Regions from separate parts of the Anaerosinus sp. genome, predicted to be linked through region 1. Evidence: riboswitches for the same ligand, from Rfam matches in the RefSeq annotation. Region 1 holds a riboswitch; the other holds the start of a gene.

Region 1 (4,927 bases):
TTTTCTTTTGTCTTATCATCTGGAAATTTATTAAAATAAATATGAACCCAATGATAATAAATGCGATGCCTCGATTCCAGAAACTAATTGTAGAATCAAAGAATTTTGCTGTTACTAGAAAACTAACTAAAAGCATACCCATATTTAATAGAGCAGAATTTGCTTGACGAAATCCTTTTTCCATTAATAAAAGTCCAATTGCCAACAAATAAATACTAGCTAAAGAAACCGAATAAATTTCTTGCATTGTAAATACTGCGAGAAGACAGGCAGTGATAATTATAATAGGTGAGGCTAAAAGAAGTTTTGTTAATAAATTGCTGCTGACTTGGAAGAGTTTATAACTAAATCCTAAAGATAATATGCTGAGGATTAGAATAATAGACCATACTGGATTTGTGAAATTTTGAGGAACGTTTTGCCAACATATTGAAAAAACAAGTGAATAGCAGGAAGTGATGAGCCCAAAAACACCAATGGTTGTTAATGGGCGGCGAGATACGGCTGTCTTTACTTCGAGGTGACTACCGATAACAAAAAGAAAGCAGAAAAACAAAGTTAAACATTGCATCATTAAATCGTTGAAATATTTTTCAAAGGTAAGAATAAATGCAGCTAATGAATTAATTACGATTAACCAAGCTAAAGGGGTTGAGGAAATGATCATATTTTTATCAAAGTGACGATAAATTGGAATAAGCAGTATGATAAATAACCAAACGCTGATCGCTTGGGGTGTACTGAAATTATCAATGAGCCAAATCATGTTGAGAATGCTATATAAAATAGCCGGTGAAACGGTTCTGGTTAGATATGCAAGTGGTAAAATTAAAAACATCCAGATGAGTAGTACTGTATCCAGGTGTAGTGCAATTTCATAATTTTGCCCAACGAGAGAGATTGAAGCGCCAATCATTAAAGATTGGAAGGCGGCTAATGATTCCTTATAGGTATTTGTTAGTTTATTGTAAACGATTCCGAGAAACATTGCGATTTGAGAAATGAATAACAGTCCTACTGCGATTGAAAGTCTAGATGCCCGAGTTAGGTTATCCCAATTATAGGCTAAAACAAGGAGCAACCCAAGCCCGATAAAGATAACGCCAATGAAAGTTACAATACGATTGAACTTATCGTCATTTTCCTCTTGTTCAATATCATAATGTTTAAGGATATTTTGCGCTGTATCTGATGAAATTATTTTTTTATCTATTAATATGGGAACTTGTGATTTTAGCCATTCATAATGCGACTGATTCATGAGTGATTACCTCCAATAGATATAGCTTAACAACTATTTTTTCGCTATTGTTTTTTAGTTTCCTTTAATTTTATGAAGGTAATGATTGTAATAGTAGCAAAAAAGCGTCTGGGTTCATAGTATACAGTAGCTAAGAGCTGCATTATCTTTCAAGGAGGCGTTTTATTATGGGCTTTAATGGCGGTGGAAATTGCTATTGGGTTTGGTTTATTATTATCGTTATAATATTGTTATGCTGCTGTTGTGGCGGCGGCTGGGGCTGCTAAAGAATAGAGAGCTAGCTCAAAAAGAAACAGTATTCGGCTTGGATTTCAAGCCGAATACTGTTTCAATTTTTTTATAAGGGAGGTATAATATATATCATAAATAAATTATTTGGAGGTAGCATGTTAAGAGCAAAATGTGAGGAGCTAATTAATGCCATTACGCATGGTGTTGGAGCTGTATTATCTGTAGCTGCTTTGATTGCAATGATTGTTGTTGCGGGTAACTATGGTGGTTTGTGGCACTTAGTAAGTGGTACGATTTATGGAGTATCTTTAATTTTATTGTATTTAGCATCTACTTTGTATCATAGTTTTACCAATGAGAAAAAGAAAGCTTTCTTTAAATTCCTTGATCACTCTGCAATCTATGTGCTAATTGCGGGAAATTATACACCCTTTGCATTAATTCCACTTCATGGGACTTTAGGTTGGATTGTTTTTGGACTTATGTGGGGACTAGCTGTGACAGGAATTATTTTTAAAGCTTTCTTTGTGAAACGCTTTAAAATCTTCTCGACGGTTTGTTACCTTTTAATGGGGTGGTTTGCTTTAATCATTATTCGCCCATTAATGGAAAGTGTACCGATTGAGACGATTTATTGGTTAGTTGCTGGTGGACTTGCTTACACTGCAGGTGCAGGCTTTTATCTGGCAAAACGAGTTCCTTATAATCATGCGATTTGGCATATGTTTGTTCTGGCTGGAAGTGCGATGCATTTTATCGCTGTTATTGGCTATGTTTTACCTTTATCAATTACAAGATAATATCATTGACGAGCGGTTTAGATTGTGGTAATATATTCATCAAAAATTAAATAAATTTCTTATCAAGAGAGGTTGAGGGACTGGCCCGATGAAACCCAGCAACCGGCACGTGGTGCAGTGGTGCTAATTCCAGCAGGAGAATTCCTGAAAGATGAGATTGTGTGGCAATAAAAGTCCCTTTCTCTGAGAAAGGGACTTGATTTTTTATACGAGAATAAAGGAGTGTTTTAGTTATGCCAATTAAGATTCCCAATAATTTACCGGCGACAAGTATTTTAGAAAAGGAAAATATTTTTGTGATGTATGATGATAGAGCGTACAGTCAGGATATTCGTCCATTAAAAATTTTAATTTTAAACTTAATGCCGATAAAATCTGTAACTGAAACACAATTATTACGGCTTTTAGGAAATTCTCCGCTTCAAGTAGAAGTTGATTTTATTTATACTGCAAGCTATACACCACAAAATACATCCCAAGAGCATTTGACGCAATTCTATGGGACTTTTGCTGATGTAAAGCATAAAAATTATGATGGTTTTATTATTACCGGCGCTCCGGTAGAACAAATGGACTTTGAGGAAGTTGACTATTGGGAAGAAGTCTGTGGGATTATGGAATGGAGTAAAACGCATGCATATTCGACATTTCATATTTGTTGGGGCTCACAGGCGGGATTATACTATCATTATGGAATTAAAAAGTATCCGGTAAGCCCCAAGGTGTTTGGCGTATATAAACATAAGAGAAATGTAGATTACGAGCCATTATTTAGAGGCTTTGATGATGAGTTTTATGTGCCTCATTCCAGGCATACTGAAGTTCGCAAAGAAGACATTGAAAAAATTCCGGAACTTACAATCCTTTCTGAGGCAGAAGGAGAAGCAGGAATTTATGCAGTGGCAAATCTGGAGAAACGGCAGTTTTTTATTACAGGTCATGCCGAATATGATCCAATGACGCTAAAAGCGGAATATGATCGCGATATTAAAGCTGGAATGGATATGCATATTCCATGCAATTATTATCCGAATAACGATCCGACGCAAGTGCCATTAGTAAAATGGCGCAGCGTAGCTAATCTATTGTTTGGAAACTGGTTAAATTATTATGTATATCAAGAAACACCATTTGACTTAACGAAACTTTTCTATAATAATGGAATTGGCTAATTATATTTAAATTGGCCAATGATGCAGTCATGGAGATGAAAACATGAATTTAATCGAAAAAGTGATGCAAAGCCAGCAGTTAAATAAAGCGGAAATAGTAGAGATTCTTTTAGGTGATTATAGCGGACTTGCAAATGCCGCAGATGCTGTACGGAAAAGGTACGTTGGCGATGAAGTGCATTTACGTGGTCTGATTGAGTTCTCTAACCACTGTAAGCAGAATTGCTGTTACTGTGGATTAAGATGTGCAAATAGAGAGGTAGATCGGTATCGATTATCTCCAGAAGAAATTGTTGCGGAAGCAAAATTGGCAAAGGAGTTAGGATATAGAACGATTGTAATGCAATCTGGTGAAGATGACAGCTTTTCAGTAGATAAAATGACAGCGATATTAAAGCAGATAAAAGCAATGGATGTAGCGATAACCCTTAGCATTGGCGAGAAAACTTATGAAGAATATAAAGCTTATAAAGAGGCTGGTGCTGATCGTTATTTACTTCGCATTGAGACGACAGATCAATCGTTATATCATAAATTGAATCCAGGAATGCGCTTTGAAAATCGTGTGCGTTGTTTGGAAGATTTGCAAAGGCTTGGGTATGAAGTTGGTTCAGGTTGTTTAATTGGATTGCCAGGACAAACGCTAGAATCCATCGCAGAGGATATTTTGTTTTTTAAAGAATTTCCTTTAGATATGGTTGGACTAGGGCCGTTCATACCAAATCCTGCAACGCCGCTGGCTGATTGTGAAAGTGGCAATTTGGAATTGAGTCTAAAAGTGATTGCACTCATTCGTTTGTTAATGCCAGACATTAATATTCCAGCAACGACAGCAATGGAAACATTGGATAAGACAGCAAGATTCCGCGCATTGCAAGGTGGTGCAAATGTCATCATGCCAAATGTTACCTCTTTATCATATAGAAAAAAATATCAGCTCTATCCAGGGAAAAGCGGCATAGATGATACACCGCAAAAGAGCAGAGCGGTAATTTGTGAAAAGGTGTTGGCTCTTGGTAGGAAAATTTCCGAAGGATATGGCTTTAGAAAAAATAAATAGAGGTGACTTAGTCACCTCTATTTATTTTAGCCCTTTGAAAAGAGACGAATTGCTTTTTCCCATTGATTACATAATGTTTGGCGATGATCTGATGATATTTTTGGTTCAAAACAACGGTCTAATTGCCATTGGCTTGAAAGCTGTTCTAATGAATCCCATAGCCAATTGCTAGACTGGCTAAATAAGCTGTACCTAAGCAGGTATTTTCAACGGAATTGGCAATTTCGATACCAAATTTTTCGAAAAACGTTCTATGATATTTAAGTTACGGCGATCTTGCCAATCGATTGCATTGCCGAAAGAAATTCCCGTGGTTTTGTTCCAGAAGATAATAGTATCACGTTGATTCGTAATTCCAATAGCACCAAAAGTTTTCGTGGTTGCCCCCATTCTTGTTAGAGTG
Region 2 (4,927 bases), on a different contig from region 1:
AAGAACCAAAGTGCCATATGGTGTACTCTTGATATGATCAACATTTCCATAAATAATATTTGTATCTACGGCAAAGCGACGAATTAAGCTGGATATTACCGGTTCTTCCGCCGAATTTCCGATAAAGGATAAGCGAACTAATAAACTACTATTTGGAATTGGGATTTGCGATATCTTAGCATCTTTAAATGCCTCTGGAATATCACGACTGATAATGACACTGATAAACTCTTTCGTAATCGGTTGCTGTGGATTCGTAAATACATCCAGCACTGTCCCTTGCTCACAAATCACACCATTTTCTATCACAGCTACATTATCACAAATTTCTTTAATTACCTGCATTTCATGGGTAATTAAAACTACAGTTAATTGCAATTTTTGATTAATATCACGGATTAATTCCAAAATAGATTTCGTCGTTTGTGGATCAAGCGCAGAAGTTGCTTCATCGCATAAAAGCACCTTCGGATCACTTGCCAAAGCTCTCGCAATCCCTACTCTTTGCTTCTGACCACCACTTAGTTGCGCAGGATATTGATCTTTTTTATCTGCAAGTCCTACCAATTCTAACAAAGGTAAAACCTTTTTTGCTATCTCCGATTTTTTTGTTCCGATTAATGTTAATGGAAACGCTACATTTTCATAGACAGTAGCTGAAGAAAGCAGATTAAAATGCTGAAAAATCATGCCGATACTTTTTCTCGCTTTTCTAAGCTGACTATCTGACATCGCTGTCAAATCTTCGCCATCAACAATGACCTTTCCTTTTGTCGGACGTTCTAACATGTTAATACACCGAATTAATGTACTTTTTCCTGCACCGCTAAGTCCAATAACACCATAAATTTCCCCGCGCTTAATATGAAGATTAATGCCTTTTAATGCGTGAACTGGGCCCGATGCTCCATCATAAATCTTTTCTATATTCGATAGCTGAATCAACTTTTTTCACTCCTTTAATCTATTTACCAAGTTGCAATTCCCGAACCAGCAAAATGGTCATTGACAAATTGTTTTACTTCTTCTGAATGATAAGCCTTCACAAATTTTTGATAAGCTATATTCTCTTTATCCGCTGACCGAACGACTAAAATATTCGCATAGGGTGAAGCTGCATCTTCTAAAAACAATGCATCTTTCGTTGGTACTAACCCTGCGGAAACTGCATAATTCGTATTGATCACTGCAAGGCTGACATCACTTAACGATAATGGAATCTGCGCCGCTTCTAATTCCTTGACTACAAGATGTTTCGGATTTTCCACAATATCCGCTGCCGTCGCACTAAGTCCAGCATTTTCTTTTAACTTGATCAGACCCGCTTTTTCTAAAATGTTTAACGCTCTGCCACCGTTACTAGGATCATTAGGTATCGCGATTACACCATTTTCCGGAACTTGCTGAATCGCCGTCAAATTTTTGGAATATACCCCCATTGGGAACAAAATTGTTTTTGCCAAAGTTTCGATTTTGTAGCCACGGTCTTTCACCTGTGCATCAAGAAATGGCTGATGCTGATAACTATTCACATCAATCTCCCCTTGATTTAATGCGACGTTCGGTTGAATATAATCACTAAACTCAATAATTTCAATAGTTAAACCCTCTTTCGCCGCTACTTTTTGTACAACCTCCATAACCTCTGCATGAGGTCCAGGCGTTACCCCAACCTTTATTGATGTTTTTTCCGCCGAAGGATCTGCATTTTTATCGGAAGTACAACCCGAGATTAGCGTCATACTCAAAACTGCCACCATAGCCAAAATCAACCCTACCCACTTTTTTCTCATTTAAAATCCCCCCTAAAATTATTTCCAGTCAAACAAAAAGGCTCTTTTCCGTGAGGAAAAGAGCCTATCATTCATACACTACTTTTCTCTCATCTCCAGGAAATATACTCCTGCTGGATTTGGCACCACTGCATTTCTGCCGGTTGCCGGGTTTCATCGGGCCAGTCCCTCGACCTCTCTTGATAAGAGCTTCTCATTTAATTATGGTTTAGATAATATCACTAACAAATTCTCTTGTCAATAAAAAATCGTATACTTGTAACAATTACCGTTTAAAAATAAATTTTAATGCCTCTTTACTCGCCCTAAAACTTTATTATTGAAATATTTTACATCATCAATATATTTACTCATTATAAAACACTCAATTAAGTAATCTTTCTATCTACCGATTATTTTTCTATTTTCACTTTAATTCTCGCCCTATTTTTATCAATCTCGCCACTCGTTCAGCGGCAAGCGTGAGGAGCACTTCGGCATTTTTCATACAATCTTCTAACTGCATTGGTTGGTGTGGGATTGCTTGTACACCATCAATGCCGCCCTTAAAAATTTCTTCATACCCTTTGCCCAATGCGCCGGAGATACAGACAACAGGAATATGATACGCTTTCGCAATCTCAGCAATTCCAATTGGTGCCTTTCCACATAAGGTTTGCTTGTCTGTACGGCCTTCCCCCGTAATGACTAAATCAGCCTCTTTGATTTTTTCCGCAAAATTGAGCGTTTCCATAACAAGCGAAATTCCGCGTTTCATCCTTGCCCCAGTAAACCACAAAAGTCCTGCTCCAAGTCCTCCTGCCGCCCCCGCACCATCGCTATTCCGAAAATCTTTCCCCGTGACCCTTGTCATAATATCTGCATAATGGCCTAATGCGCAATCAAGATTTCGCACATCATCAGTTGTTGCACCTTTTTGCGGTCCATATACTGCTGATGCACCATTTTCACCACATAACGGATTTGCAACATCGCAAGCGACAACTACTTCCACCTGCTCGATTCTTCTATCGAATTTGCTTAAATCAACATTTGCCAAAGAAGTTAATGCTGCTCCACCAAACGCTATACTTTCTCCATTTTCGTCTAAGAATTTAGCCCCTAAAGCCTGTGCCATTCCTGAGCCGCCATCATTCGTCGCACTGCCGCCAATGGCAACAATAATCTTATGTAAATTTTTTTCAAGCGCCGCCCTCATCAATTGTCCCGTTCCGTAGGTCGTCGCTTTATTGATATCACATTTTGCCGCTTCAACCAATGTCAACCCTGAGGCCTCTGCCATTTCAATGATTGCGGTCTTGCCATCCCCTAAGATGCCCCATCTTGCCTCCACCGTTCCACCAATTGGCGACATAACTTTTGTTTTTTCAATGCTTCCGCCAGTCGCATAAACAAGCGTATCAAGCGTTCCCTCACCACCATCCGCAATCGGCATTTTTATGAAATCCGCAGCGGGAAAAATTCTCTTCATTCCACATTCTATCGCTTTGACCGCCGCAATCGCTGACAAACTCCCCTTAAACGAATCCGGTGCAATGATAATTTTCACATTTCCACCCCCTTATTTATTCCATAGCACTTCTTGCCCATTGAATTACATCATAAAAAAGCCCTGCTACCTTCGCAAAAATATTGAATCCTGCTTCAACATCTTCTTCAGCCAGCAAATCTATTTGCCTTACAACTTCTTCGCCATAAAGTACATTTATCTTTCCAACAGCTTGTCCCTTTCGCACAGGTGCCCTAACTGTCGGTACTTCAAGTTGCAATGCATAACGATTTCTATCACCGTTAGATACCGCAATCTTGATATCTTCATTAGGACTTGCTTTTACGCGATAAGAAATTCCATCATCTACACGCACAAAAGTGCTTGAGCCTTCTTTTGTCACCATTGTTTCCATTGTTACTTTTTCAAAGCCATAATCTAATAACGCCGCGGCCTCATACCAGCGATAATCCTGCGCGCAGTGCAAAACTACAGCAATAAGATTTACACCATCTCGCTCGGCAGAAGCAACAAGACACTCCCCTGCTGCCTCCGTATAGCCTGTTTTCATTCCATTAATCCCCTGATAATTTCCCAATAGTAAATTTGTATTTTCAAATAGAACGGGGGCTTGGTATTCTCGCCACGAAAAAGATTTATACTGCGTTTTGATAATCTCTCTAAACATAGGATTTTTATATGCATACGCTCCAATTCGTGCCAAATCATGTGCAGTTGTATAATGATTGGGATCTGGTAACCCGCAAGAATTTGCAAAATGCGTATGAAACGCCCCCAAGCGTTGTGCTTTTTCATTCATTAGCGCAGCGAAATTCTCAACTAAGCCAGAGATATGTTCCGCCACCGCAATGGATGCATCATTGCCGGATAACATCATAATGCCGTACAACGCATCTATCATCGGCAGTTGATCCCCAGTCGCTAATTGCATTGAAGAGCCTTCTGTCCCAGCAGCATTCTCGCTTACCATAATTACATCATTTAAATTACTTTTTTCTAATGCAAGAATCGTCGTCATAATTTTTGTCGTACTTGCCGGATACATTTTTTTCTCAGCATTTTTTTCATAAATAACTTTCCCCGTGTCTGCTTCTATTAAAATAACAGCCTGTGCTGTCAGCTTTTCAAGATCCGGCGACGCGAACCCAACCGATATTTTTATTAACATAAATAAACTTATAAGACATAGATATACGACTCTACGTAGAATCAACAATAATTCCTCCCCGAATGATACCATGACAATAGCACAAACCTTGATACAGATGGCATTTTAGCTCCCTCTGAATCTTCATCCCTAAATAAACCCTTATAGGTGCTTACGTATCATTTTATTCTTTTCTCCTTTTATTTAACCAAACACTGATAACATAGGTTTTAACTTTTTACGAATTTTTAAACAGGTGCATTTTACATTCAAATTCTTGAGCATTGTTCTCCTACTGTTAATTATGTTTTTTATTGGTCCATTTTTATACAGTTTCTTTAAGTTGCTCCATTACCTATCTAATGAAAGACTTTATATAAAAATTCATTATATCTTACTATTACACAGACTAAATTCTTATCCTCCTACTTTATTTTCATCAATAAATTGAAATCTTTAATTTTGTCCATAATAAAT

Evidence for each region. A riboswitch is a leader RNA that binds a small molecule or an ion and turns the genes downstream of it on or off. The one in region 1 is predicted to bind S-adenosylmethionine.
Region 2: it holds a riboswitch for S-adenosylmethionine, as region 1 does, so the genes downstream of both, ACWZFG_RS10145 (MetQ/NlpA family ABC transporter substrate-binding protein) here and metA (homoserine O-acetyltransferase MetA) in region 1, are expected to answer to the same signal.

Annotation. Positions count from the first base shown of each region.
Region 1 is NZ_CBDNNH010000025.1:67,940-72,866, forward strand. It holds gene ACWZFG_RS12255 (DUF2157 domain-containing protein) at 1-1,261, opposite strand, end outside; gene trhA (PAQR family membrane homeostasis protein TrhA) at 1,648-2,292, shown strand; SAM riboswitch class I at 2,349-2,450, shown strand; gene metA (homoserine O-acetyltransferase MetA) at 2,526-3,464, shown strand; gene hydE ([FeFe] hydrogenase H-cluster radical SAM maturase HydE) at 3,508-4,524, shown strand; gene ACWZFG_RS12275 (FGGY family carbohydrate kinase) at 4,717-4,927, opposite strand, start outside.
Region 2 is NZ_CBDNNH010000018.1:406,350-411,276, forward strand. It holds gene ACWZFG_RS10140 (methionine ABC transporter ATP-binding protein) at 1-945, opposite strand, end outside; gene ACWZFG_RS10145 (MetQ/NlpA family ABC transporter substrate-binding protein) at 969-1,793, opposite strand; SAM riboswitch class I at 1,880-1,982, opposite strand; gene ACWZFG_RS10150 (glycerate kinase) at 2,200-3,342, opposite strand; gene ACWZFG_RS10155 (D-alanyl-D-alanine carboxypeptidase family protein) at 3,359-4,516, opposite strand.